One region of the Endozoicomonas sp. ALD068 genome, then DNA from elsewhere that is predicted to be linked to it. Evidence: predicted binding sites of a transcription regulator. Region 1 holds the regulator's gene; the other holds the start of a gene.
The links. The regulator sigma-54, encoded in region 1, starts transcription at its own class of promoters, with help from an activator protein. The targets are predictions, from matches to a motif close to TGGCACNNNNNTTGCTNT.

Region 1 (15,244 bases):
CATGGCCTGAAAATGCTCAAGCAGTCGGGTGTAAAAACGGCCATCATCACCGGCCGTCGATCCGTATTTGTTGAAAAACGAGCCTCCGACCTGGGCGTAGATTTTCTCTATCAGGGCCGCGAAGACAAGTTTGTCGCTCTGAAAGAATTGCTTCAGGAAGAAGGGCAAGGTCTTAGCCTGGATGAAGTGGCCTACATCGGAGACGATCTGCCAGATCTTCCAGCCATTCGACAGGTTGGTTTTGGCTGCAGCGTTCCTAACGGGCACTACTACGTTCGTGAACACTCACCTGCTATCACTACTAATCGTGGCGGCGAAGGTGCAGCCAGAGAATTTTGTGATTTCATTCTTAAAGCCAAAGGCAAGCTGGATGACATGCTGGCCAGTTACCTGAAATAGAGAGTTAAAATACCCAAAATATCGCTGTGATAGTTTTCCACCATTACAGCGATACCTTTCCATTCAAGCGTTTCTTTGACGACAAGAAAGCACTACCGTTCAACTCTTCTTACGTAAGGCCGACAGCGAGTGTCTAGTATTTGAAAACATTCGTCTGCAGCCCCTGATGATCAAATAAAATCATGGTAAACTGAATTCATTTGCTGCGAAAATGCTGCCGACTGCACAAACCGGGCATCATTTTCCTGAATGGCCTTCTTTTGTCGGTATCTGCCTTTGCAGACTCTGACCAGATTGTGACCCGGAGCCAATGATCTGATGCCCAATCGGAACCTGATAATGATTGCTTTTCTGATGCTGATAATGGTCGGCGTTGGCTATTGGGCTTATGACAGCAAACTCCATGTTGGGGTTCAGAAAAAACAGCCTCTGGTTCGTGAGAACGCTGACTACTATTTCATTGACACCAGGGTCACCCAGTACAACAAAGAGGGCGAACTGGATTACATACTGGTCTCAGACAGTATCACCCATTACCCGCACAATGACACAACGTTGCTGCAAACCCCTCATCTGGAGAATTTCAATACCCCCGGAAAACCCATGGTGGCCGACGCCCTCTATGGCAAACTGTTGCCCGGCAGCGAGGATATAGAGCTCTGGGATGATGTGGTGATGACCCAGACGAACCTCGGCAATGGTAGTAAGGTTCGAATAGACACTGATTTCATGACCATATACTCTGAAAAGGATCTGGCAGTCACTGATCGACCGGTACTGATCACCAACGACACTGGACGTACGCGCGCCATTGGTATGGAGGCTTTCTTCAAGGAGAGTCTGGTTAAACTCAAGTCTAGGGTAAGAGGATTTCATGAGCCAAAGCCATGAACAGGCCAAGCGCCTTGATCCAAATGAGCGGCCAGACAGAAAGAGTCGTCGCAGAGGGGTCGAATATTACCTGATGCTGGGGGCCACGGTTCTGCTTCCAGTCATGGCACAAGCATTGCCATCTGACCGGCAGAAGCCTATTGAGATCGAGTCCAACACCGCCGATATCGATAACAAGAAAGGTGTATCCATCTATAAAGGCAATGTTGTGATGATTCAGGGCACCACCCGAATTACCGGAGACAAGGTGACCATCTATTCCGTCCAGCAGGAAGTTAAAAAAATTGTGGCAGAAGGCGACAAGGAAAGAGCTTACTACGAAGAACAGCAACCTGATGATCAGGGCATTCTGAAAGCCTGGGGTCATACTATCGATTATCAGGTGGCTGGCGATAAGATCCAACTGATCAAGCAGGCGCAGTTGACCCAGAAGGGTGATACCTTCACAGGTGAACGCATTGATTATGACCTGACCAAGCAGACCGTGAATGCCAAGGGCAGTGAGAACAAAAGCAACCCGGATGGTCGGGTCAAAATGATTTACCAACCCAAACCTGAGAGCAAGCAGTAGTACTCATATCCCATTACACTCACTGCTCAACGACTGAACAGGCTTGAAAGGGCTGCCAGAAAAACGACAGCTAACTTTTAAACAGGAAGACAAACTCCGGATGGCAACGCTTAAGGCAGAACATCTCAGTAAAAGCTACAAAGGCAGACAGGTCGTCAAAGATGTATCTCTGGCTGTCGACAGTGGTCAAATTGTCGGACTTCTTGGCCCCAACGGGGCAGGTAAAACTACCTGCTTCTACATGATTGTAGGTCTCGTAAAAGCAGACGGTGGACAGGTTGACCTTAGTGGCCAGAGTTTAACTCACGAACCTATGCATGGCCGGGCCAGAGCTGGCGTAGGTTATCTGCCACAGGAAGTTTCTATTTTCAGGAAATTGACGGTCACCGATAACCTGCTCTCGATATTGGAAACCCGTTCCGACCTTTCCCGGAAAGATCGCATCGCAAAAATGGAGTCATTGCTGGAAGAGTTTAATATCAATCATATCAGGGACAATCCGGGTATGAGCCTTTCCGGTGGTGAAAAGCGCAGGGTAGAAATTGCCCGAGCTCTTTGCACTGACCCAAAATTTATTCTGCTCGATGAACCTTTTGCCGGTGTTGACCCCATTTCTGTTGGTGACATCAAGGCCATTATCACGCACCTGAAAGCCCGGGACATCGGAGTCCTGATTACCGACCACAATGTCCGGGAGACACTGGATATCTGCGAGAAGGCCTACATTGTCAGCGAAGGCACTATTATTGCCGAGGGTGATAGTCAGACTGTCCTGGCTAATCAAAAGGTTCGTGACGTTTATCTCGGGCATCAGTTCAGTCTCTGATCATCTCTTGACTGGTCTCGCGAAAGAAGCGGGCAAAGATGTTGAGCTGATTTATTTTCATACTCTTGTTCTGAATGTTGCATGGCTGACTTGATGAATCACTTTCCCGAAGCTTCAGATGTGATTATAATCCCAGTGACATGGAGAGTAGCCCAATCAAAATAATGAGCAGACACTGAGATATAACTGTCAGGCGCTGATGGCATCAAATCTGGCACCCTCAGTGCAGACACCGAAGTAAAGGTATACAGTTGCCTATGAAGCCATCCTTACAGCTAAAAATGGGCCAGCAGCTGACCATGACACCTCAGCTGCAGCAGGCCATAAGGCTTCTGCAACTTTCCACTCTGGACCTTCAGCAGGAAATCCAGGAAGTTCTTGAATCCAATCCGATGCTGGAGTCTGAAGAGTCCGTTGAAGAACCACCTGCATCTGGTGATGAAGGGGAACAGCCTGTTGACTTCAATGAAAAAGCAGAACAGCCCCCGGAACCAGAAGAGCCCCAGTGGGCTGACAGCATACCCAATGACCTGCCCGTTGACTCCGGATGGGATGATGTCTATTCCAGCCTGCCCGCTGCAACCGATGAAGAACATGATCCTTTTGCCCGCTCCCGGGCCAATGAGTCCCTCCAGGACTATCTGGAATGGCAGTTAAACCTGACTCCCATGACTGACAGAGACAGGCTGATGGGCCTGGCTGTGATCGAAGCCATCAATAATGACGGGTACCTCACTCACTCCCTGGAAGAAATTTATCTCTCGCTACAGGAACAGGTAGAGGAACTGGCGTTTGAAGAACTTCAGGTCATGCAACGACGGATTCTTCACTTTGATCCGGTGGGTTGTGCCAGCGCCAACCTGAAAGAATGTCTCGAAGTTCAACTCAATCAACTGCCACAAGAAACCCACTTCCTGAAAGAAGCACGTCTGCTGATCCAGAATCATCTACAGGCTCTGGGTAGTCGTGACTATGCCCAAATCATGCGGCGTACCCGTCTCAAAGAACATCAACTGAGGGAAGCCCTTAGCCTTGTTCAAAGCCTCAACCCGAGGCCCGGATCAGAAATCGGCCAGGCGGACACGGAATACGTCACCCCCGATATTTCGGTCACCAAAGTCAGGGACCGCTGGGCGGTTGAACTGAACTCAGAATCCCTGCCCAGACTTCGCATCAACAACAATTACGCCTCAATGGTGCAACGTGCCAACAACAGTCGTGACAATGTCTTTATGAAGAACCAGCTGCAGGAAGCCCGCTGGTTTCTGAAAAACCTGCAAAGTCGTAACGAAACCTTACTGAAAGTAGCGGGCAAGATTGTTGAATTTCAGAAAGATTTTCTGGAGCAGGGTGAGCAGGCCATGAAGCCCCTGGTGTTGGCAGACATTGCTCAGGCGGTGGATATGCACGAGTCCACTATTTCCAGGGTCACTACACAGAAATACATGCACACTCCAAGAGGCGTGTTTGAGCTGAAATACTTTTTCTCCAGCCATGTCAGCACAGCCACTGGTGGAGAGTGCTCATCAACAGCCATCAGAGCCTTGATTAAAAAACTGGTATCCGATGAAAACCCTAAAAAACCACTGAGTGATAACAAAATCGCCGGCTTGCTGGGGGACCAGGGGATCAAAGTGGCCAGGAGAACCATCGCCAAATATCGTGAATCAATGAATATACCGCCATCGAATGAACGCAAGCAGCTTATCTGAGCCTTCAGCGATTGAGGTAACAAGCCCTTATACCACAAATCGCCCCATAGATTTTTTGTCTCAGAACAGCGCTAACTGTCATTGACAGTGATAGACTTTCAATCAGGGTTGCCCGTACAATCCCGGGGGCAGTCCAATGTCGAGAATCGGGATCAGCAGGAGAGCGTTACATGCAAGTCAACATCAGTGGACATCATGTAGAGGTGACTGAGGCTCTGAAAGATTATGTCACCAAGAAACTCGACCGCCTTGCCGCCCACTTTGATCAGATTACAAACGTTCAGGTCACTCTGAGTGTTGAGAAACTGAAGCACAAAGTGGAAGCGACTCTACATGTTCGTAGGGCGGATATTAATGCAACCGCTGAGGCTGAAGATATGTACGCTGCCATTGATGACATGTCGGACAAACTGGATCGACAACTGGTAAAACACAAAGAGAAAACGCTTGACCGGCTACAGGGTGCCAACGGCCGCCTGTAAGCATCGATCGTTGTATGATTATTGAAAACATTCTAACCCCCGGGCGCACCCTCTGCGATGTGCAGGGGGCCAGCAAAAAGAAAATCCTGGAAATTGTTGCGGAAATCATCAATGAGCATGTTCCCGCTATCAAAACCAAGGATCTGTTTAACAAGCTGATTAACAGAGAGCGACTCGGTACCACCGGTTTGGGCAAAGGCATAGCCCTGCCTCACTGTCGCTCCAGTGCTTGTCAGCATCCTACCGGACTTCTGATCAAACTGTCTGAACCCATAGATTTTGACTCTGTGGACAAGCAGCCGGTCGATCTGGTGTTCGCACTTATTGTTCCGGAAGAAAATACTCAGGAACATCTCAATATATTGCAGGCTGTCGCTGAGCGCTTTCAATCAGAAGTATTGTTAAGTCAGATGCGAGCGGCAGAAAATTCCGAGGCACTTTACAGCATCATCTGTTCCCCCGTTTAACGACTGTAGATAAAAAATATTTTGCTTGCTGATCTGATAACAGAAGCAGGCAAAATGTTTCTTGCTCAGAAATCCTTTCTTCTTCACTTTTGTCACTACAAAGCCTATTTATCCTTCAAAACTGCATGGAATAGAAATATCCGGACTATGCTAGAAATAAAAGAAAGCGACTGGTTCTAATCTCATTAGGTTTTGATAGACTTGCCTCACTCGGAACCAGGTGAGAGACCTGTTTACACAGTCAAACAATCGGGAAGGACACACCATGAAGCTGGTCATCATCAGTGGACGTTCAGGCTCCGGCAAAAGCTCCGCCCTTCACGCCCTTGAAGATGAGGGTTTTTACTGTGTAGACAACCTTCCTGCCAGCATGCTGAATGATCTGCCAACCAATCTTAAAAGCAACCTGGTCGAACCGCACCGTATGGCTGTCAGCCTCGATGTTCGTAATGTGCCCGGCTCTCTGGAACGCTTCCCGACATTGTTGGAAAAGTTGAAAAAACAGGGGGTTGAGTGTCAAGTAATCTTTCTCGACGCAGACAGCAACACCCTGATGAAGCGCTATAGTTCGACACGCCGTCGCCATCCTCTGAGCAATGACAAGGTTTCCCTGACAGAAGCCATTAATCTGGAAAAGAAACTGCTGGCCCCACTGGCTGAAGAAGCTGATATTAGGCTGGACACTTCGCCACTGTCTGTCCATGAAATCAGAGAACAGATAAGACAACGACTCTGCGGCTCCACCAGCAAAAGTATGACCCTGATGATTCAGTCCTTTGGCTTCAAGCACGGTATGCCAGTTGATGCCGACTACGTCTTTGATGTTCGCTGTCTGCCTAATCCTTTCTGGGTTGAAGCCTTAAGATCCTTCACTGGTCAGGATCAGCCAGTTAAAGATTTTCTGGCATCAGAACCCATGGTGAATGAGATGTTTGAAGATCTCAGCACATTCGTGGAAAAATGGTTACCAAGGTTCGAATCCGGACAGCGCAGTTATATGACGATTGCGATCGGATGTACCGGGGGGCAGCACCGTTCCGTATTTATTAGTGAAAAACTGGGCGAGTGGCTCAAAGAACGTTTTGACTGTGTTCAGGTCAGACATCGGGAGCTTTCCAAATAATGATCCAGAAGCAGATCACCATTATTAATAAACTTGGTTTACATGCTCGGGCAGCATCCAAATTTGTTTCTACAACGACGGCTTTTGCCAGCCAGGTGAAGGTGAGCTTTAACGGCCGTGAAGTGGATGGGAAAAGTATCATGGCCGTCATGATGCTGGCTGCTGGAAAAGGCTCTGTCCTTGATTTGACATTTGAAGGCCATGATGAAGAAGAGGCCTGTTCGGCTCTGTGCAATCTGATCAATGATTTTTTTGAAGAGGGTGAGTAGTCACCCTTTTCATCATTAAATCCCTGTTTATACTGGTCTCTCGAAAAGCTTTGCCAGAGATTGAAAGCCCGGCAAAGCTAACAAAGAATGACATGTGAAATGACTGAGTCTGACTATCAGACTTGATGGTTAAAAGAACAGAAGTTCGATACTCAGACACTTCTACCAAAAAAACCGGATACGCATCTATGGTTCAACAGCTACAACTGAGTATCGGAGACAAGGCATTTCAGGAGCTCAACGAAGCCCTTGAGCACGGTGTTTCTCCTGAACTCAGGCGTATGCTGAATGGTCTTCCGGCTCCGGATGCGGCACACCTGCTTGAATCTTCCCCTCCCAAACTTCGCAGCCTTCTCTGGCGCCTGATCGATCGAGAGATGGAAGGCGACGTATTGCAGGAGCTGAGCGACGAAGTCCGGCAGTTTTTCCTGGACAGGATGAATGTGGCAGAACTCAAAGTCATTACCGAAGGTCAGGACGTTGATGACATAGCTGACTTGCTACAGCAGCTACCCGACGCCATCACCCGAAAAGTGCTGGATTCTATGGACAGCCAGGACCGGCAACGGGTAGAAGCCGTTCTCTCTTATCCGGAAGACACAGCCGGTGGACTGATGAATACTGATGTCATCACCATCCGACCCAGCAGTACGCTTGATGTTGTGCTTCGTTACCTCAGGCGTCACAAGGATATTCCGGAGATGACAGACAGTCTGTTTGTCGTCAACCGCAGAGACGAATACATTGGGGCATTGCCTTTATCCGTTCTCCTGACCACATCCCCTTCAGCCACAGTTTTTGAAGTAATGCAGACCGATCTGAAACCTATCGCTGCCGATATGGAAGACAGCCAGGTTGCGCAATTGTTTGAACGGCAGGATCTGGTATCAGCACCAGTAGTTTCGGAGCATGGTCAGCTTCTAGGCCGCATTACGATTGACGACGTGGTAGATGTTATCCGGGAAGAAGCCGAACACTCCATGATGAGCATGGCAGGCCTGGATGACGATGAAGACACCTTTGCTCCCGCACTGAAGACAGCCCGTCGGCGTGCAGTCTGGCTGGGTATCAACCTGATAACAGCCTTTATTGCCGCTTCTGTCATAGGTATGTTTCAGGCTACCATAGACAAGGTCGTTGCCCTGGCTGTCCTGATGCCCATTGTTGCAGGAATGGGCGGCAATGCTGGCGGACAGGCTCTGACCCTGGTGATTCGGGGCATGGCACTGGGCCAGATCAGTCGGACCAACCTTCGATGGCTGCTCAGTCGTGAATTAATGGCAGGGTTTCTCAATGGCATACTCTGGGCTGCTCTGGTTTCCCTGATTGCCTACTTATGGTTTCATGACCCGGTCATTTCTCTGGTGATCGCCTGTGCTATGATCATCAATCTCAGCACTGCCGTTATTGTCGGTGCCAGCCTGCCCGTTGTTCTCAAATCCATGAACATAGATCCCGCATTAGCTGGCACCATAATACTAACGACAGTGTCCGATGTTGTTGGATTCCTATCCTTTCTGGGACTGGCGGCCTTGTTTTATGGCTGACACTGCAGTCTGTCTGCTAACTCTTTATCATTGAAACAGCTTTAACTGATCCTCAGTAGCGACATACAGCGGTGTCATCCCCAAAACCCTGGCTGCTGGACATTTGCAGGTCGGTTTTTTGGCAGTATCACTTGACTCACTATCAAACCCGCTTCCAGTGCTTTATTTTCAGCTTTGCTGACTGTTCGGATCTGGCTACCCTCTCTGCCGGGCTCCAAAATGATCACACTATTTGGATCAATACCCTCATTATTCAGTATTGCTTCACTGTGGGTACTTATGATGATTTGCCTTCTCCTTGTTTTTGTCTTTCTTTGAATTCGATCAATCATCAGGGGAGTTTGCTGCACTATGGAGTGATAATTCTGGCTCTTCCAATAGCAGAACCCCCATACCTTCCATCAAACTCCAAAGAATACCCAACAATCTCAACGTTCCATCAGAAAAGTGCTCTTCTGATTGCCACCCTGCATTTGGACGATAATGTTCATATTGTGCTTCCAGATGAGGTTGACCTCTTTCGTTCCGGATATATCTCAAACCTTTAAAAATGTGATTATCATTCATTTAACCTGCTTTTATACTCAGCCAAATAGATAACAGGCTGAACCCTTATCACTCACCCGCCAGAGTCATCTCACTGATCAGAATCGAACCGGTCTGAATACTCCCTCTGCGATCATAATCACTCCCTGCAGCCACCATATTCATAAACATATCTTTCAGGTTTCCAGCGATAGTCACTTCAGAGACAGGATGCTGTATTTCGCCATTTTCAACCCAATAGCCACCCGCACCTCTTGAGTAATCACCTGTGACAATATTCACACCCTGCCCCATCAACTCGGTCACCAGCAAGCCCGTTCCCATCTGTTTCAATAACTCTTCCCTGCCGCCTGCATTGCAGTCAAGGAACAGGTTATTGACACCCCCGGCATTAGCCGTACTCTTCATGCCCAGCTTACGGGCAGAATAAGTACTCAGGAGATAGCTGGCCAGAACGCCATCAGAGATAAAATCCTTGGCCCGGGTAGCCAAACCGTCATTATCAAAACTGGCCGAACCCAGTGCTTTTTTCAGGTATGGCTGCTCATGGATGCGCACCCAGTCAGGAAATATCTGCTTACCCAGATGATCCAGCAGAAATGAAGCCCGACGATAAAGGCTGCCACCACTGATACTCTCCAACAAGTGTGACACAAGGCCTGAAGCCACTTCTGCTGCAAACAGCACGGGCACCTGACCCGTAGGGACTTTACTGGCACCCAGCCGGGCCACCGTTCTTTCCGCTGCCTTGCGACCGACATCCGCAGCAGACTCAAGATCATTACCATCACGGGCGACGGTGTACCAATAATCTCTCTGCATTTCACCGGCTTTTTCACCAATCAATATACAACTCAGACTATGACGACTGGAAATATAGCTGCCTACAAAGCCGTGACTGTTCCCATATACACGACAGCCTTGATGAGTACCGACATTGGCACCGTCAGAATTCTTGATTTTACTACTAAACGATCTGCCAGCTTCCTCACACTTCAAAGCCAGCTCTATAGCCTCTTCTGCACCAACACCCCAAGGGTGATAAAGGTCCAGCTCTGGCAGTTCAGTCGCCATTAACTCTGCATCGGCAAGACCGGCACAGGGATCTTCCGAAGCATATCCAGCAATATCACAAGCTGCCTTCACCGTCTCCCTGATGGCTTCAGGTGTACTGTCTGAAGTACTGGCTGATCCTTTTTTCTTCCCCTGATAAACGGTGATACCGAAACCCTGATCACGGTTAAACTCCACTGTTTCAACATCACCCATTCTGACGCCCACCGAAAGACCTGCATCGAGACTGACACCGACTTCACAGGCATCTGTGCCCTGACGTCGGGCTTCAGCCAGAATATCCCTGACCAGGGTCTTCAGGCGATCCTCTTCAGAGCGGGGATCCAGTACAGCGTTGGTTTTATCACCCATGAAATTCCTGCCTTTCAGAATTATACGTGTAAGTCCTATTGTGCCGTGCCCAGCCACAAATGCCCATAGCGAAAGAAAAACAAACCATTCACCATAAGCACTATCACCATTGGCCCAAAACAAGTCTGGCAGCCTTCCTTCTACACTCATAGCTGAATATCCGTAACTGGAGTAAAATGCCTGCATCTCTCTAAGTAGACCTGAACCATGTCAGATCAAGACCTCTCCCCATTTGAAGACGACGCTGAAGAAATCATTTACGTCAGCAAATCCGAGCTCAAACGCGATATGGACGAGCTCAAGGCCATGGGTGCCCGCCTGATGGATATGAAGCCAGCCATGTTGGACAAGCTGCCCCTGAATGAACGCCTCAGGGAAGCGCTGGATGAGAGCAAGCGAATTAAAAGCAATAATGCCCGCAAACGGCACTTGGGCTTCATAGGCAAATTAATGCGAGACCAGGAGCTGGAACCCATCCAGAAATATCTCGACAGCCTGGATTCCACCAGTGAGGAATACAGCCGTCGCTTTCATCAATTGGAGCGCTGGCGTGACCGGTTGATAAACGAGGGGCATGAGGTGCTCACCGAATACCTCGACAAATACCCTGAAGCCGATCATCAACACATACGACAACTGGTACGTAACGCTCAAAAGGAAGCTTTACAGGACAAACCTCCCGCAGCTTTCAGAAAACTATTCAAATACTTGAGAGAAGTAGACGAAGAGCACTAATCTTCATTCGCAACCGAGTGCCTGCCCGGCACTCTGTCAAGCGATTAAAGCAGGATTATCCGAAAAGACGCCATCAACACCCCAGGCTCTTAGTCGATCAGCCATATCCTTGTCGTTAACGGTATAGCAATACAGCTCATAACCTGCCGCTTTGATGTCATGCGCGTTTTTCTCTTTGAGTTTTTTGCCATTCAGATGAATCGTTCTGGCACCAACCTGTCTGGCTTTGTATTTCCAGTTTCGAGGCAGCGACTCGAAAAGACAACCAATCCTGCTGCCAGCTTTTGCCCGATACAGAACCAGCAGTTTATGATTAAAGCTCGATACCAACAGTTGATCCTCGGGGAAATCAGCTGCTTCTATGGCTGCAACCACCTCCTCAACCAAAAGCTTTAAATCGCAGCGATTGGGCTTCAACTCAAGATTCAGGCTCAGCTTCAGTTTCTTGATCAAAGCCAGTGTTTCAAGAAGTGTTGGCACCTTTTCACCGGCGAACGCCTCCGAGAACCAGCGTCCGGCATCCAGAGTAGCGACCTGAGCCAGATTCTTTCCCCTCAAATGCCCATTTCCTGAAGAAGTCCTGCTCATTGTTGGGTCATGAAACATCACTGCTGAGCCATCTCCCAGCAGTGTCACATCGAGCTCTATCCATTTCAGCCTCAAATCGGCCGCCTTCCGAATACCAGCCAGAGTATTCTCCGGAGCCAGAGCAGCTGCACCTCGATGCCCGATCACTGAGTCCATAATCATCTGCTTATCTCTTCAAAGCCCGCTGAATTACTCGTCTACTATTATGCTTGTTTTTGCGGCAAAAAAACCCCAGACACTAAAGCTCTGGCAGACTTCTGACACAATAATGCAGCCCTCTGATGACATCTTATGCCTTCAGCCCTTGAAGGCTTTTAACACAACGTTGTTGTTCGATCAGTGTCGGGAGCATTGATTGACCACCTGCCAAGCAGTCATCTTTCCTATGCTGAAGGCTTGAATGAAGCGAAAAGAAACGCTATCTCCTGACACATCGCTTGCAGAAGACTATGACAGAAAATACAGGATTTATCTTGAGCTGAGTGAAGATCAGCAGAAGTATTAGAAAATAATGAGTGCTAAGTTCAAAAAAAAGGCCTGACTTGATAGTCAGGCCTTTTTTAAAAGTGGGGTGGACGATGGGGTTCGAACCCACGACCACCGGAATCACAATCCGGGGCTCTACCAACTGAGCTACGCCCACCACTTCGTTGCTTCGAGGAAGAAATGCCATCCCTGAAGACGCGGCTGATTATAAGGAAAGCCGAGTTCCTTGCAAGCAAAAAATAGCACTTCTGGTAAAAACCGAAATCTTTTTGTTCTGTCGGCTTGAAATATTCCGGATACATGTTGCCCTTGTAAGCACCGCTACGAGAGACCTTTCATTCAGGCGCTTTTTTCTACCGTCATAATCAAACCCCAGTTAAAAGCAAAACATTAACCGGAGTTTTTGACGATGTCGATTAGGGGGATTTAGCGCTTATTTATCGCCGATGCCAGTGCGACTTTTCTCTGTGATGGGTATAAGGTCGCAAATCACTGAATAAAAAAAGCCCAACGAATTCGATCTTGGGCCTTTTTTTATTCAATGCCTGACAGTGACTTACTCTCACATGAGGAAGCCCCACACTACCATCGGTGGGGCCGCCGAGGTGGGGCCGCCCAGGCATGTGTCGTTTCACTTCTGTTCTGCCACATTCCTTTGCCCACAAAACAAAAACCCCGGTCAATCTCTCAACCGGGGTTTTGCTTTATTCAATGCCTGGCGATGACCTACTCTCACATGGGGAAGCCCCACACTACCATCGGCGATGTGTCGTTTCACTTCCGAGTTCGGGATGGGATCGGGTGGTTCCAACACTCTATGGTCACCAGGCAAAACTGGTCGAGCCGTTGGCTCTCGAGCTGGAAGCTTTAAGCTGGAGGCTTGAAGCTGTTTCTCGAAAACTAAGGCTCTGGAATCCAAATCTCTTTTAAGCTGTGTCGTCTATTCTTGCTCAACACTCTCGTTCACTGTGTACGGCTTCAAGCTTCCAGCTTCCAGCTTCCAGCTTCCAGCTTCCAGCTTCCAGCTTTTGCTGGCAGCTTCGCTGCGCAAATCGCTTTGGCGTTATATGGTCAAGCCTCTCGAGTCATTAGTACGGGTTAGCTCAACGCCTCACAACGCTTACACACCCCGCCTATCAACGTCATAGTCTTTAACGTCTCTTATGGGCCTTGCGGCCAGGGAAGTCTCATCTTGAAGGGGGCTTCCCGCTTAGATGCTTTCAGCGGTTATCCCGTCCGAACTTAGCTACCGGGCAATGCGTCTGGCGACACAACCCGAACACCAGTGGTTCGTCCACTCCGGTCCTCTCGTACTAGGAGCAGCTCTCCTCAAACTTCCAACGTCCACGGCAGATAGGGACCGAACTGTCTCACGACGTTCTAAACCCAGCTCGCGTACCACTTTAAATGGCGAACAGCCATACCCTTGGGACCGGCTTCAGCCCCAGGATGTGATGAGCCGACATCGAGGTGCCAAACACCGCCGTCGATGTGAACTCTTGGGCGGTATCAGCCTGTTATCCCCGGAGTACCTTTTATCCGTTGAGCGATGGCCCTTCCATTCAGAACCACCGGATCACTATGACCTACTTTCGTACCTGCTCGAGATGTACCTCTCGCAGTCAAGCTGGCTTGTACCATTACACTAACCGCACGATGTCCGACCGTGCTTAGCCAACCTTCGTGCTCCTCCGTTACTCTTTGGGAGGAGACCGCCCCAGTCAAACTACCCACCACACAATGTCCCCGATCCTGCTAAAGGACCTGGGTTAGAACCTCAATATTGCCAGGGTGGTATTTCAAGGTTGGCTCCATGCAGACTGGCGTCCACACTTCAAAGCCTCCCACCTATCCTACACAAGCAACATCAAGATCCACTGTGAAGCTGTAGTAAAGGTTCACGGGGTCTTTCCGTCTAGCCGCGGATACACTGCATCTTAACAGCGATTTCAATTTCACTGAGTCCTGGGTGGAGACAGCGTGGCCATCGTTACGCCATTCGTGCAGGTCGGAACTTACCCGACAAGGAATTTCGCTACCTTAGGACCGTTATAGTTACGGCCGCCGTTTACTCGGGCTTCGATCAAGAGCTTCTCCGAAGATAACCCCATCAATTAACCTTCGAGCACCGGGCAGGCGTCACACCGTATACGTCCACTTACGTGTTAGCACAGTGCTGTGTTTTTAATAAACAGTCGCAGCCACCTGGTATCTTCGACCAGCCTCAGCTTACGGGGCAAGCCCGATCACCAAAGCCGGCGCACCTTCTCCCGAAGTTACGGTGCCATTTTGCCTAGTTCCTTCACCCAGGTTCTCTCAAGCGCCTTGGTATTCTCTACCTGACCACCTGTGTCGGTTTCGGGTACGGTCCCTCTTGACCTGAAGCTTAGAAGTTTTTCCTGGAAGCCTGGCATCAACCACTTCCCCACCTTGGTGGGTTCGTCATCAGTTCTCGGCTTTGTGAACCCGGATTTGCCTGAGTCCACAGCCTACGACCTTAAACAGGGACAACCATCGCCCTGCTGGCCTAGCCTTCTCCGTCACTCCATCGCAGTCAAAAGGGGTACAGGAATATTAACCTGTTTCCCATCGATTACGTCTTTCGACCTCACCTTAGGGGCCGACTCACCCTGCGCCGATTAGCGTTGCGCAGGAACCCTTGGTCTTCCGGCGAGGGAGCCTCTCACTCCCTTTATCGTTACTCATGTCAGCATTCGCACTTCTGATACGTCCAGCCCACCTCCCGGTGAACCTTCAACCGCTTACAGAACGCTCCTCTACCGGTTCAGTTGTCAGTTTGCAGTTGTCGGTTGTCAGTTTGAACTGAGTTATTTAAAACTCTTGTGCAAACTAACCAACATCTTACTGACTTGGTTGTATTCGGTTTTGAGGTCTTGCCATTGCTGATCGTCAATGTAATTGAGATCAAGGCAGTACCTTAACCAAACTCTCATTTCGTCAGATGATCCGATAGCCATCAATATGAACCTTCGAAACTCTGCTTTTGAGATGATCAGTTTCCCATGTCCTTCAGCAATATTTGCACAGATTCCTTTACTGGCTCTGCGCATCTGATCAGCAAGTCCATGCATTTGTTCAATTCTCGGAAATTCCAGCGAGAGCTTGTGAACTTTCAAAGAAAGCTTATAGGCCCGTTGAAATACTTCTAAATCTTCA
Region 2 (15,244 bases), 3.6 Mb from region 1:
AGCTGCAACAGTGATAAGAATCGCAAAAACAGACAGTGTGACCAGCATTTCAGGAAGCGTCATCCCTGCCCCGCTTTTCCATTTTTGGCCCGATCCGAACACCATAATCAGTTCTCTGTTTCGATACTTTGGGAAGAAGGTTTCTCATCGTTTAACTGCACTTTAGTTGTCTCTGATCTCAAACCGTAGAAGCACTGTAAGAAACTCGGATAGCAAGATCGCTTCAACCGACCAATGGCAAAAACCGCTTGGTTTTCAGGGATAAAAGATTTCGGCAGGGGGCAAAGTGGCAGGTACTTATAACAGCTCATCCAGATGAAATACCGCTTATCGGTATCTACTGCCAACTGCAAAAACATTGTGTTCAACTCGGCCATGCAGGGATCGGTACACTGCCTGCGGCTTTCGAAAAGAAGAAAAATAAATACAAGAAGAAATGCTTTTTCATGGATGTTCAGCCCAAAACCAAGACGAATGGCTTCACACTGGTGGAGCTGATGATTACATTAGCCATTGTGGCCATATTGGCGACTGTTGCATTTCCATCTATGCAATCGTCCATCGCTAATAATCGTGTTCGCTCCCATGGTCAGGATATTGCCAGTATTCTTAGTTTTGCTCGTTCTGAAGCCATTAGCCGCGGAATTCCTGTCGTTGTTACACCAGTCAATAGTTGGCTTGGAGGAGCAAATGTTTCTGCTAATGGCGCCGCTATCCAAGAGTTACCGGCTCTCGTGGGCTCTACAAATATTACTAACAATTCAGCAAACTACACCTTTGACTCAAGAGGCTTAACGATTAATAACACAGCTATTGTCGTCAACCACAATGACTCAGACAACGAAGTAAACATAAATATATCAGCAGGCGGCGCAATTACTGTTAGTGAGGGACCAAAGTGATGACAACTTATCAGGGAAGAGGCAACAGCAAACATCAGAAAAAAGGTTTCACTATGATTGAAACCTTAGTGGCATTAATCATTATCTCTGTGGGTCTTCTTGGTGTTGCCGGTCTGGTCAGTGAATCCCAGAAGAATGTTCAGGAAGTACAGCAAAGATCAATAGCCCTTCAACTCACAAACGACCTTCTAGCCAGAATGACTGCCAACCCCCAAGGACTTGCTAACTACCAGGGTAATATAGTTGCCGCCTTAAATCAGCCGGGAACACTCTGTAATCAGAACAATTCCAACTGCACCCCCGCTCAACTTGCAGCCTATGATCTCTGGGAGTGGAGCGCCTATCTTTTCGGTAGTTCTATACAACTGAACAATAACGACGCAGGTGGTCTTGTTTCTCCTACGGCTTGTATAACAGTCAACAACGATGATGATGTCACTCTTGTGATTGCCTGGAGAGGCAAGTTTCAGAGAGCGGATAGTAATGCTGCGCAGACCTGTGGCACAAATAGCCCAAATTATAACGGCGGCAATGCCAATGATTTACGCAGATTAATGGTTGTTGATACAACTATAAGCTAAGGGGTAGTGCTCATGAGAAGCCAACTAAATTCACTCCATAACCAATCTGGCTTATCCCTGATAGAAATCATGGTAGCCATGACGCTATCTCTTTTTCTTTTAGCAGGTGTTGGTATTTTGTATATCAATACATTCACAATACAAAGAGACAGTAATCAAAGAGTTGATCTTAATGACAACAGCAGAACGGCTCTTACGGTAATATCAAAACACCTGAGATCAGCTGGATACGCCAACGGTCTTGGAATAGGTAGCCTGGATACCAACGGCCTTGCTATAAACCCCGCAAATAGTGACTGTGATAACCTCGGTGCTGTTTATAACTCGCTGACTCCCTTTCTTGCAGGTCGTTCCTCTGCCGATATCCTTGGGTGTGCAGTTGGCCAAGTTGGGAATTACACCGTAAATGCTGGCTCTCCATCTGACTGGATTTTATTCAAAGGTGCAGTAGGCCCGGCACTGGAGTTTGATCCTGCCAATGGTGTCAACCAGCTTCAGGTAAATACCAATTATATTTTTTCCAATACTCAGGAAGGCCAACTCTTCAGAGGAACCATCCCACCTGCAACTCCAGAGGACGAAATAATCAGGGAATATCAATTCAGTCTTTTTTATCTTTTCAACAACAATCTCCAGTTAACAAGACTCGTCAACAATAGCCTTGTCACAGATACTGTTGCAAACAATGTAGAAAGCATGAGGGTGGTTTTAGGTTTTGACGATAACGAGGATGGCCAAGTAAATCGGTATACAGGTGTACCCGCCAATACACAAAATTGGACCGCAGACCAATGGAATAATATTATTTCAGCCACCATTTATATTCTTGCCACGAGTGACAATGATCCGGGCTATCAAGATACACGCTCTTATTTGATGGGGGATATCACTGTTGCAGCACCCAATGACAACCGTCACCGTACCTTAGCCAGTACCACAGTCTATTTATACAATCAGGCATACAGGTAATTTACCCATGAATAGAAGTCACCGAATGTCGCAAAAAGGTATGATTCTGCTTACCTCACTTTTATTTCTGCTTATGCTGACTGCCGTAGCTGTCACCTCTGTAAACCATTCGAACCTGTCACCCAGGAAGTTGGCCAATGCGGAAATAAAAACGCTGACCTTTAATCAGGCTCAAGGTGAATTGAATGAAGTCAATGCGCTTGGTATGGATCAATTGACGCCAAATCAGTGCCCCGGAGAAAGCCCCAAAGACAGTTATAATCCAACGGAAGCGCCTGCGGGTTCAACCAGTGCTGAAATCCAGAATCACCGTTGCAATACTGCTTCTGATACCGCTGCTAATTATCTAACAACAACAGCAAACACTCCAAGAAAAGAAGATGCCAGCGGTGTTGGTAATTATTCCGTTGAGTATTATCGCTTGGAAGCTGAAAGAGAGCAGTCCGGAATTCGAACTTCGATTGCAATGAATAGCTATAAGGGATTACTGGGCGACCAAAGCGGCTCGACATTTGGCCTTGATGAAGGTCGTACTGTCACGGTAGGTGACAACTTTCAGTCAAACTAGGTCAAATTAAAATAAAAGTATTAGACGCATGATCCACTTTAAAACCAAGAAATATCTATCTTCTATAGTGAGAAAAGCGACAATCCTGAGTTCTTTGCTATTGAGTTTCACTGCTGGTGCTGATGACACTGATATTTTTATTGGCGGCAACATAAATAATAATGAACGGCCTCAAGTACTTGTCATTTTTGATAATTCAGGCAGTATGGACAACCCTGCTCCTAAAGAATCATATAATCCCAATAGGGTCTATCCAAAAGATTATCACTCTGATCCTGACAGTTACTATTATGTAGATTATAACTACTGGTATTACATCTCTGATTACACTTATTGCAACACATACTATCAAACCTGCAAGGGTAATTTTCTTAACTGGTATTATATGCCTAGCCCAAAGAAAATTGACTTGGCTAAAGATGCTATTCAGTCGCTCATCATAGATAACCCAAGCATCGATTTTGGCTTGTCCATTTTTAATTCAAGTACCGGTTCTATAGGAAGCTATGGTGGAAAAATATTTAGTGGTGTAAGAGAACGTAACTCAAGCGAAACTCAGGATTTGATCAATTTAGTAGGAAGCATTGAAGCTAAAACATGGACTCCACTCTGTGATACTTTTTATGAGGTTTATCGATACCTTACTGGAAAGCCTGTTTACTTTGGCAAAAACTCTTCATCTTCAGATAGAGATACAACAGTAGAAGAGCCTAATGGCAATTACATTCTACCCATTAGAAGCTGCCAGAATTTGTATGTTATCTATATGACAGATGGCGAACCCTCTCAAGACGGCTCCAGAAACAGTGCTATAAAAGATTTGAGAATCAATGGAACAGATCGAATTGCAACCTGTGATAAATATAAAGATTATGAAGGGGAAATGCTTGAGAACTGTTTACCTAAACTTGCTAAGTACCTCGCCAATCCTGGTGAATCTGGCTTAGATGGAAAGTCATCTACAGGTAGTCAGAAAGCTTACACTTATACTATCGGTTTTGCTACAGACCAAAGTTTACTCTTCGATACTGCTAGAGACGGCAATGGTGTCTGTTACACGACAGTTGGTAGTAATACAGACTCAGAATCTGGCTGTATAGCCGTTGATAATATAGCCTCGGCTTTCAAAGGTGCAATCAAAGAAATCCTGAAGCGAAGTAGTACATTTGTTTCACCCGCTGTCGCTGTTAACAGCTTTAATAGAACAGAAACTCTTGATAATGCCTACTATTCCATGTTCCTGCCTTCAGAATCATCTCGCTGGACGGGAAACATCAAAAAACTGAAAGTCTTCAAGTCTCAGACAGACACTCCCGACTGTGGAAGTGGCGATGACCACGACGTAGGCACTGTCGTTGATCGCGGATGCGATCAAGCTTTGAAAGAGGGGTCCAGTCAAATTGATGATGGCGCTTCTACTTACTGGGGAACGATCAATGATGGTGATCAGGTAGAAAGTGGTGGCCTGGGTGCACAACTGCTCAACAGCCTTAGCCAGCGTACATTCTACACAAATATTGTTACCTCCGATGGCTCTGAGCAAATTAGCCCTCTGTCTTCAGATAGCTTTCCTGCTTCAAGTTTTAACATTGCTTCAGACAAAACCTATAACGCCAAAGATCTGATAAGCTGGCTAAAGGGTGAAAGTGATGCCAGTGGATCTAACAGAGGGTGGGTATTAGGAGATATTCTCCACTCCAGACCTGTAACATTGAACTATGGAGCGAGAACCAATGCCTATACACAAACCAATCCTGATATACGAATAGTGTTTGGTACCAACTTTGGTCAGCTCCACTTTATAGAAGATCAAGGAAATACTGTCAGAGAAAATTGGTCATTCTTTGCCAAAGAAAGTGCTCCTATCGTTCCGTCAATCTATGAAAATCTTGATGATGTACCTCACCCTTACGGACTGGATGGTCAGATAAGTTTATTGCGTCTTGATGTAAACAACGACGGTAGCATCAAGAAAACTGACAAAGACCGAATGATCCTGTTCTTTGGCATGAGGCGTGGAGGTACAAGTTACTATGCTATTGATGTGACTGACCCGGAAGCCCCTCCAATACTCTTGTGGAGAATTGATAATTCAACACCTGGCTTTGAAGAAATGGGCCAAAGCTGGGCACCTCCAGTACCTGTTATCTTACCTGGCCACCGATTCGTGGAAGAGACAGTTTCCGGAAGTACAGCTACAAAAACCATATATTATAAATACGCATTAGCTATTGGCGCAGGATACGACGGTGACGAAATTAACGGTAAAGATGATGATCGCACAGGAGAGGAAATCGTCGACTCAAATGGTGAGACCAGATATGAACGCTATTACTCAACCAGAGGACGTGGCATTTACTTTGTTGATGCTGCAACCGGCAGCCTTATAAAGTCGTTCACTGCTCCCGATACAGATGATACCAATGACAACGACGCAACCCGTTTTGAATACAGTGATTTAAAATGGAGTGTACCTTCCCCACCCGCAGTCCTCGACAGCAATGGTGATGGTCTGGTTGACAGGGTTTATGTACCTGATTCAGGAGGGAATGTTTTCCGAATTGATATCGGGAAAGACTACAATGATGAGGGTGATGAACTGGCGATCTGGTCAATCTTTAAATTTGCAGAGCTGGGAGCTGATGCCCCAAGCAACAAGCCTTCACCCGATTCAACTGATGACAAGAGGTTTATGTATCAGCCTGAGATAGTTAGAACTGTCCACAGAGGCGAAGCCTACGATGCTGTTGTCCTTGGAACTGGTAACCGTGCCAACCCACTTACAGAAACAAATCTTGATCACTACTATGTTCTCAGAGATAAAAACCTGTTTTATCGTTACTACAAATCCGGAGACTGCAATGGGTGCACCACGCCTCCAGCAACAATAAGACATTCCGATTTATATAATGCAACAGCCAATACCATTCAGACAGGCACAGCTATTGAGCAGCAGGAGGCTCTGAGTCAACTGGCAGGCTCCTATGGTTGGTATATTCAGCTTGAATCTACTGGAGAGAAAACAACAACGACGGGACAAGTGTATGGAGGGCAGCTTCTTTTCAGTACCTACTCACCATCCAGCAATCCCGGGGCTAATATTTGTACTCCTGGTGTAGGGAGTAGTTATTTTTATGTTCTAAATTTACACACTGCCAGTGCAATCCGACAAGAAGATAATAACTGGGTCAGAAAAACAGCCTTATCAGTCATCGGCACACCCGGTGATGCCACTATCTTTTCACCGGGTGCCGGAGAAAATCTTGTTGACTTAAATACCGGATATAATGGTATCCCAAGCGAAATAGGATTATACCGTTACGGTTGGGTTGAGCAGCAGTAAAGAAGCACTCACTATGATCAATAATCAAAATACAATGAACAGATATAATGGCTTTACACTAATAGAACTTATGATTGTAGTTGCAATCATAGGCATTTTGGCTGCAATAGCATTTCCCAGTTATCAAGCCTTTCTCACCGATGGAAGAAGATCAGAAGGTCAAACGGCTTTGTTGCAAGCAGCGGGTCAACAGGAGCAGTTTTTTTTAGACAACAAAGTCTATACAACCGATATGACGGCACTTGGCCATGCCACTAGTCCATTTATGACTGAGGATGGGTGGTATTCTGTTTCTGCCGCCTGTGCTGTGGGTGGCTGTCAAAATGGATACACACTGACTGCCATACCCCAAGGTGCACAGGCCGCTGATGGAAACCTGACGCTTGATTCACTGGGTAGAAGAAACGCAAACTGGGATAACTAATTCTGAAAAAGCCCTCAAAAAACCCGAGGGCTCCATTCCAAAAAAACCAGTCACCCCACAAAAATCTCAGCCACCATAACATGACTCCCCCCCGGTTCCAGCCCAACAGAAACCTGGGGCAACGTTATCGTTTCCACACAAACCATAGACTTATAATCAAAAGTAGGCACATCATGCATTTTTTCTGCCCGAACAGGTCCCGGGTTCCAGACGACTGTGCCGTTGCTGCCGGATTTTTTGATGGTGATTTTTCTTCCCAAACCAGGATCGTGAAGGATGCAGGCTTCGCTATCATCAATATAGGTTCTGTCGACTTCACCCTGAATGATCACATCCCCTTCCTGAATGCAGGCTCTGCTGTCGTCAGTCTCATCCAGGTAACGCTTGCCATCCAGTCCTTCAATCCAGATCAGGTCCGTGTTTGATACGGTGAAATAAGTATGCAATGCCTGACTGATTTCAACTTTTCCTGCTCCAGTGTTTCTCGAGGTCAGACTGATTCTTAGTGTTTTGCCAACAATAATCTCTATAGTTAGGCCTGCTTTACCATCCCATTCCGGAATACTGTCAATTGGTAATGACAAAACAACTCGAGTCTCGCCAGTCTCCAGCGTGTCAGTCAACTCAAATTTCCAAAGCTCTGTACGGGCAAAACCGTGATTGGGGCCTCCTTCCTGTCGAGGACCAAACCATGGCCAGCAAATGGGCACGCCACCACGAATCGCTTTTCCCTCAACCATATCCGCTAGCGGGCTCATCCAGAGGACCTTCTCCTGACCTTTTGGCTGATAACTTAAAACCTGCCCTCCCTGCAGGGAAATCATAGCTTTGGCAAAAGGATTGTCGATTTCAAGAACAGGCACAGCGCCTATCATTCTGGGTTTGAAAGCAGAATTCGTTTGAAAAGTCATAGCGAAACTTCCTGAGTTGTAACATCAGAATAACAGACCCACATTTCTGTGACATGATCAGGCACCTCATCGACACATGCATTTACATCTATACCTGCAGATACACTGATAGCAGGGTATGCGGTCAGTCTGGACTTATTGTGGCAACCAAAAATTTACAAGACTATGAAAGAGTATCAAAACTTCAGATAGAGAATTGGGTAAGTAGACGATAAATATCGTATTTTGGACATCCGCTAAGCCGGATTGAATATGGGATCAATAACTATTTTATGAAAGGGAAGCTCAGGCTTCCCTTTTCGTTGTTATCAGAAACTTAAACCCACCCACAACCAGAGTTTATCGGTATCTACCTTACCAGCAGCATCATCGCCTGCAGTATAGGTAGCATATTTCACACCCGCGTTATAGTGCTTCCCAAACTTCTTGCTGTAGACCAGGTCGATCTCTTTACCCAGATCTTCAATAGTGGAGGTCTCTTCATCAGCACTAAAATCGTGATAGGTGACCGACCACTTACCACCAAAAAGCTTGCCACCAACTGTGGCATAAAGATCTTTAAGACCCTGAGCAGGAGTGCTCAGGAACTGATCCGCCCAACCATTGAACTTATGAGCAGTAGCAAGCGGCGTCGAGAAGCCATAATTGCCATCATCGGAGCCCAGTACTTCATAACCCACTTTGGTGGTAATACCGAATATCGCTACTCCACCCTCGACAAAGTAGAAATTGGCGTCGTATTTATCTGAGCCTGATTCGGACTCCTGAGTGGCAAACTCTCCGGTGTAGAGGAGTTTCAGGTCACTGACATCTGCGGAACCTGAGAGTCGCACGCCGTAGGTATCCAGACTGTTGTCGGTATCATCATCCAACTCAAGCAAGTATGCATAGCCGGTCAGTTTTCCTAAGGGTGTGGCATAAGAAGCGTTGAGCAAATGATCCTTGGATCTCAGATCCTTTTCTTCCGCAAAAATCCGGTTGCGTTTGTTGATGTAGGCGTATTTCAGTGACAGTCCTTCAACCGGCATATAATCAGCGCTGAATGCATTAAAGGTTTGTCGATCCTGTCGCCAGCCCACATGCCCAACAAAACGTTGATTATCATAAGCGATAACCTGTCTTCCGAGCTTGGCTGTCAGCCCTTCCATTTTATATTGAATAAATGCCTGATCGACTTCGGTCACTTCCGGATCAGCAATCACGGAATAGTCAGCACCATTGCCAACCGCATCATTGTAATCATCGATACCCGCTATAGACCTTGAATCTTCAAATTCCAAAAGGCCAGAGAAACCGTAGTAATCCCCTGTCTTGTATCCCAGTCGAGAGCGAAGGGTCAGTGCTTTGCCATCTTTCAGGGTATTGTCCTGATCAACCGTTTCGTATCTGAGCCTGAAGTCACCATACGCCTCTCCGCCGGTAAGCGCTTCTATAAATTCGTCAGCCTGAACCTGAGTTGTTGAGACAGCAGCTGCCCCCGCAATAGCCGCTGCCAGTAATGTTACCTTTGTGTGTTTCAAGGACTTAAACTCCGTTTTTTTGTTGTGAAAAGCCTTTTATCGCATGGACGACAAAAAATTATTTTTCTCGCTCATTGCTGATTTATTTTTGTTATTGTTGATTGAGCTGCGTTATATCCCCCGGATACTACGCGGCCTGAAAGCTTTCCTTACTGCTGGAAGCTTCTTTTTTCTTTTTATGCTTGCTGATGTTTTCCACCTTGCGCTGTTTCTCATAGAGGAACTTCAATACTTCAGAGCGCAGACGGGTATACTCAAGGTCTTCTGCCAGAGCCAGACGATCTCTGGGACGTTCCAGATTGATGTCAAGAATTTCGCCAATAGTGGCTTCTGGCCCATTGGTCATCATGACGATGCGATCCGAGAGCAGTACGGCTTCATCCACATCATGGGTAATCATGATGACGGTGTTATTCAGCTCCTGCTGGATCTCCATCAAAGAGTCCTGCATATGAGCCCGGGTCAGGGCATCAAGGGCACCGAAAGGTTCATCCATCAACAAAATTTCCGGCTGCATGGACAGTGCCCTGGCAATGCCGACACGCTGCTTCATACCTCCGGAAATTTCATCAGGTCGCTTGTGCATGGCATGTTCCATGTGCACCAATTCCAGGTTGTGCTCTATCCATTCTTTTGTTTCAGACTTGCTTTTTGAGCGTCCAAATACCTGCTTAACCGCCAGCTCAACGTTCTGATAGGCTGTCAGCCAGGGCAGCAGAGAATGATTCTGGAACACCACGGCTCTTTCCGGTCCCGGTTCCCTGACCTCCTTACCGTTAAGGACTACACCCCCGGTAGTGGCCTGGTAAAGCCCGGCAACAATGTTCAATACGGTTGACTTACCACACCCCGAATGACCAATCAGCGAAACAAATTCTCCTTTACTGATCTTCAGGTCCACGCCTTTGAGTGCCGTGAAAGGTCCTTTTGGTGTATCAAACACCATGTCGATATGGCTTATGTCTAATAGAGTGCCTGCTGCTTTTTGAGAGTTCATGTCCGTCACCTCCGTGAATTAACTGACTATGCCGGCCTTGTCCCAGGAGACAAAGCGCTGCAGCTGAAGCATGGTGCGATCCAGCAGAAAACCGATAAACCCGATGACGATAACGGCCACCATAATCCGGGCCAGAGAGTTGGAGCTGCCATTCTGGAACTCATCCCAGACGAACTTTCCAAGACCGGGGTTCTGAGCCAGCATTTCCGCAGCGATCAGAACCATCCAGGCAACCCCTAACGACAATCTCATGCCGGTGAAAATCATCGGTATGGAAGCGGGCAGAACAATTTTCTGCACATGCTTCAGGGCTGGCAGTCTCAGCACACGGCTGACATTCACCAGATCCTTCTCAATAGAAGAAACGCCCACTGAAGTGTTGATTACCATGGGCCACAGACAACAGAGCGTGACGGTAATCATGGAATTTAAAAAGGACTTGGCTACCAAAGGGTCAGGACTGACATACACAGCACTGACGACCATGGTCACCAAAGGTAGCCAAGCCAGGGGAGAAACCGGTTTAAAAATCTGAATAACAGGATTCACTGCCGCATTCAGGGTTTTATTCAGTCCTATGGCAATCCCCAGGGGTATGGCGATGACTGCTGCCAGGACAAATCCACTCAGCACAGTGATAAGGCTGGTGAAGATCTGGTCCAGAAACGTTTCTTTACCGGTGTAGGCACGAATTTTGGGTACGTAATCCGGGTCCTTGGCCAGTCTGGCTTCGATACGCTTCTCTTGTCGCTCATAGAAGGCCTGCTCTTTGAATCGTTCGGCGCTGTGTTCTTCATAGAGCGACCCCATTTGCTCCCAGACTGCCGAGGGTCCGGGAAATTGGCCCAGTGATGTATCAATTTTGCTGGCGACCCCTGACCAAATCATCAGAAAGACCAGGATGCCGGCAAAAGGAATCAACAGGGTTTTAAAGGTTATTATTATTGTTGTTTTAAGATTTTCAGAAATAATTGGCTTGTTAGTATTGTTATTGGCCAACGCAGTTTCAGTTGTCATGTTGGTTCTCTCCCCCAAACAGCCTTGAGCGGAAAATTCAGCCCATCCCAGAACATAAAACAGTGCACAAATCGTGATGGGGCTGTATTTTCAAAATCATCAGCCCGAGCTTGAATGGATCAACCACAAGGCTGATCCATTCACAACAAAATCAAATCTTGTCGCCCTGCTTCAGACCAATACTGAACTTGTTGATGTACTCATTAGGCTTCTTGCCGTTGTAGACGATGCCGTCAATAAAGTGGGTCTGTGGATTTCTGAACCCGTCTTCTTCTGCAAAGTTCGGGAAGTCGCTAACCTTGGCCAATTTGTCTTCGATCAGGGACCTGGCAGCTGCTTCATAGATATCCGGGCGATAAACTTTCTTGGCAATGTCGACGTACCAGGAATCGGGTTTATCTTCAGAAATCTGTCCCCAGCGACGCATCTGGGTCAGATACCAGATCGCATCAGAGTAGTAGGGATAAGTAGCGTTGTAACGGAAGAAGACGTTGAAATCAGGTACTTCACGTTTGTCACCTTTCTCATATTCGAAAGTACCGGTCATGCTGTTGGCAATCACGTCGTAGTCAGCACCTACATAATTGGACTGGGAAAGTATTTTCACAGCCTCAGGACGGTTGGCGTTGTTGTTTTCATCCAACCATTTGGCAGCACGGATCAGTGCGCGAGTCAGACGAATAGTGGTGTTGGGGTATTTTTCGGCAAAGGCTTTGGTAATACCGAACACTTTCTCCGGATTGTCTTTCCAGATCTCGTAATCCGTAACAACAGGAACACCGATGTTTTTGAAGACAGCCTGCTGGTTCCAGGGCTCACCTACACAGTAACCATAGATAGTGCCCGCCTCCATAGTGGCTGGCATCTGAGGTGGCGGAGTCACCGATAGCAGTGCGTCAGCATTAATCTGACCTGAGGTATCCCCCTTGTGCGGAGCATAATATCCGGGGTGAATGCCACCCGCTGCTAACCAATATCTTAATTCATAGTTGTGTGTGGAGACCGGGAAGACCATACCCATGTTGAATGGTTTGCCGTCGTCTTTGTACTTTTCAACAACGGGTTTCAGAGCATCCGCCTTGATGGGATGCTGAGGCTTGCCGTCTGCCCGCTTGGGAATATTCGGTTTCATCTGTTTCCAGATTTCATTGGAAACAGTGATACCATTACCGTTCAGATCCATGGAAAACGGAGTGATGATTTCCGCTTTTGTACCATAACCCATGGTCGCAGCAATAGGCTGACCGGCCAGCATGTGCGCGCCATCGAGCCGTCCATCGATGACACCATCGAGCAATACTTTCCAGTTTGCCTGAGCTTCTATGGTGACGTACAAGCCTTCATCTTCGAAGTAGCCTTTTTCGTACGCAATGGCTATAGGTGCCATGTCCGTCAGTTTGATAAAACCAAACCTCAGTTCTTCTTTTTCTGGATAACCCAACTCGGCATTTGCCTGCATTGACACAAGACCACTGACGCTAATCAGGGCACTCATTGCCACCGACTTAAAGGGTCTGAACCACTTCATTTGTCACTCCAAATATCTCTACTGATAGCTCACTGCCCTGCTACCTAAAGATTTATTATTCTGCACCGCCCCCTGAAATGCCTTTTCGGCTCTGGCTCATACATCGCTCCATCACCTTGTCGTCACGCATTTCAGGGGTTCGGTACATCCATGTAAAAAAAAAGGCGCCCACCGCTACCTGGAAATTTTTCCGGATAGCGATGAGCGCCTTTGCTCTCTTTCACAACGTCTTTGTTGCGAATGCCTGCTCCTGCCGCCCTTGGCAGGAACATTTTTTATTGTTGTAGCTGAGTTAAAGCATTCTTCGTGCCAACTAATTTCGGCCTCTAACTCTGATCTTTTTTCAATTTTGTTTCATTTTTATTTCGGTTTGGTGCACGACACTGAAATTGCGCACCAACAACGAGCAATCTTCCGATCATGACGCTTTTTCTTCCAGCATGTTGAAAACATCAATAACATTTCTGGCCACAGCTGCCAGAGTTTGACCGTTATCCATAGCCATCTTTCTTAACTTTTTATAAGCCCGGTCTTCACTGATCCCCTGTCTGGACATCAGCAACCCCTTAGCCTTGTCCAGTAGCTTTCGATCTTCCAGACGACTCCGGGTCCGCTCCAGCTCATCTTTCAATGACTGGTATTCCTGAAAACGGGCAACGGCCACATCAATAATGGTTTTGAGGCGCTGAGGCTGCAGATCAGCCACGATATAGGCATTAACGCCGGATCGTGTGGCTTGCTGGACGATGTTGTCAGTGGTTTGCTCAACAAACATTACGACAGGGAGTGGAGAGGTCTTATTGATCAGAGCCAGCTTTTCCAGAAGTGAGGGGGCAGGCTTATCCAGACCAATCACCAGAATATCGGGCGAGAGGTCGGGCACAAGGGTCAGCAGGTCCTCATTCTGCCCCTGTCGTTTAATGACTTGGTAGCCAAACTCATTCAGTGCCTGGTTTAAAACAGACAGTCGAGCCGAACGGTCTCCAATCAACAACACTGAATCCATAGCCTGTAACACTCTATATCCCTGAAAAGATAACTATTCACAGGCTATTTTTAAGCAAGGGCTGTACCAGAGCAATGAGGAACGGGTTTAGCATTCAGAATCAGCCAGCTGTTCCGGAAACGAAATCGATGCAAATGCCTGATGCCTGGCCAATTGGATGTGTCAGACTTCTACCATCCGGAGCTCTTTGGGCATGCTAAAAACAATATTCTCTTGTTCCCCTTCCAGTTCTTCGGGCTCTTCGGCGCCTAATTCAATCAACCGATTGATGACACCTTTTACCAGCACTTCAGGGGCTGAAGCGCCTGCGGTAATGCCCAGACTCTGTCTGCCTTCCAACCATTCAGGCTGAATATCCTGGGCTCCGTCAACAAGATATGCTGATGCGCCTGTTCTTTCGGCTAATTCTCTAAGGCGGTTGGAGTTGGAACTGTTCACCGAACCTACCACAAAGACTGCATCGCATTCAGATGACAGAGCCCTCACGGCATCTTGACGATTTTGAGTGGCGTAGCAGATATCGTCTTTGCGCGGCCCATTAATTTCAGGGAACTTGGCCCTCAGTGCATCAATCACCCTGGCGGTATCATCCATAGACAGTGTCGTCTGTGTAACATAAGCAAGATGTTTCGGATCTTTCACTGTCAGTTTCCGAACATCGTCTTCTGTTTCGACGAGGTACATCTTCCCGCCTTTAGAGTCGTCGTACTGGCCCATGGTACCTTCCACCTCAGGGTGACCATCGTGACCAATCAGAATACACTCCATACTATCCCGAGAGTAACGCACAACTTCCATATGGACTTTTTTGACCAGAGGACAAGAGGCATCAAAGACTTTCAAACCACGACGGGCAGCCTCTGCTTCGACTGCTTTGGAAACACCGTGAGCACTGAAAATAACAATAGAATCATCCGGTATCTGATGGAGCTCCTCGACAAATATGGCACCACGCTGTTTGAGGTTTTCTACCACAAACTTGTTGTGAACGACTTCGTGACGCACATAAATAGGAGGCTCAAAAACATCCAGAGCCCGGTTTACGATGTCGATAGCCCGGTCAACGCCTGCACAGAATCCCCGGGGATTTGCCAGCCTGATTTTCATGCCTCTGCGCTCTTGTCTGGTGTATGAATCGCTTGAGTGATATTCAGAACCTTCACTTCAAACAACAGTTCTTTACCCGCCAGTGGATGATTAAAGTCCACTTCAACATGGCTCTCTGTCAAACCGGTAATGACGCCAGCCAGCTCAGAGTTGGCGGCATCAGCAAAAGAAACGACTAAACCTACCTGCAACTCCATATCATCAGAGAATGTGTCTCTGGTAAACTCCCTGATGTTCTCGGGATTAGGCATACCAAAAGCACCGACGGGTGGGATTCTGAAGCTGCCCTGGTCACCCTCGGACAAGCCATAAATCACCTGCTCAAAACCCTGAGGCAGGTTCCCATCCCCCACGACAAATGTAGCAGGCTG

Region 2: a site for sigma-54 is predicted at 13,818-13,835, ahead of ACO6V5_RS11500 (ANTAR domain-containing response regulator). Genes of this name have one in related genera too.

The regions. Positions count from the first base shown of each region.
Region 1 is NZ_JBLYNU010000004.1:6,865,286-6,880,529, reverse strand. Features, by position in the region: gene ACO6V5_RS24850 (KdsC family phosphatase) at 1-399, shown strand, start outside; gene lptC (LPS export ABC transporter periplasmic protein LptC) at 718-1,290, shown strand; gene lptA (lipopolysaccharide transport periplasmic protein LptA) at 1,274-1,861, shown strand; gene lptB (LPS export ABC transporter ATP-binding protein) at 1,962-2,687, shown strand; gene ACO6V5_RS24830 (RNA polymerase factor sigma-54) at 2,945-4,399, shown strand; gene hpf (ribosome hibernation-promoting factor, HPF/YfiA family) at 4,570-4,881, shown strand; gene ACO6V5_RS24820 (PTS sugar transporter subunit IIA) at 4,896-5,348, shown strand; gene rapZ (RNase adapter RapZ) at 5,614-6,471, shown strand; gene ACO6V5_RS24810 (HPr family phosphocarrier protein) at 6,471-6,740, shown strand; gene mgtE (magnesium transporter) at 6,929-8,287, shown strand; gene ACO6V5_RS24800 (hypothetical protein) at 8,362-8,619, opposite strand; gene ACO6V5_RS24795 (AAA family ATPase) at 8,612-8,854, opposite strand; gene pmbA (metalloprotease PmbA) at 8,903-10,258, opposite strand; gene yjgA (ribosome biogenesis factor YjgA) at 10,466-10,993, shown strand; gene ACO6V5_RS24780 (glycerophosphoryl diester phosphodiesterase) at 11,030-11,743, opposite strand; tRNA gene ACO6V5_RS24775 (tRNA-His) at 12,149-12,224, opposite strand; rRNA gene rrf (5S ribosomal RNA) at 12,781-12,896, opposite strand; rRNA gene ACO6V5_RS24765 (23S ribosomal RNA) at 13,135-15,244, opposite strand, start outside.
Region 2 is NZ_JBLYNU010000004.1:3,309,667-3,324,910, forward strand. Features, by position in the region: gene ACO6V5_RS11440 (GspH/FimT family pseudopilin) at 1-105, opposite strand, end outside; gene ACO6V5_RS11445 (GspH/FimT family pseudopilin) at 249-902, shown strand; gene pilV (type IV pilus modification protein PilV) at 902-1,483, shown strand; gene ACO6V5_RS11455 (PilW family protein) at 1,496-2,452, shown strand; gene ACO6V5_RS11460 (hypothetical protein) at 2,460-3,020, shown strand; gene ACO6V5_RS11465 (pilus assembly protein) at 3,049-6,363, shown strand; gene ACO6V5_RS11470 (type IV pilin protein) at 6,377-6,787, shown strand; gene ACO6V5_RS11475 (D-hexose-6-phosphate mutarotase) at 6,838-7,698, opposite strand; gene ACO6V5_RS11480 (alginate export family protein) at 8,007-9,218, opposite strand; gene ACO6V5_RS11485 (ABC transporter ATP-binding protein) at 9,346-10,215, opposite strand; gene ACO6V5_RS11490 (ABC transporter permease) at 10,234-11,232, opposite strand; gene ACO6V5_RS11495 (CmpA/NrtA family ABC transporter substrate-binding protein) at 11,384-12,727, opposite strand; gene ACO6V5_RS11500 (ANTAR domain-containing response regulator) at 13,179-13,751, opposite strand; gene ispH (4-hydroxy-3-methylbut-2-enyl diphosphate reductase) at 13,929-14,873, opposite strand; gene ACO6V5_RS11510 (FKBP-type peptidyl-prolyl cis-trans isomerase) at 14,870-15,244, opposite strand, start outside.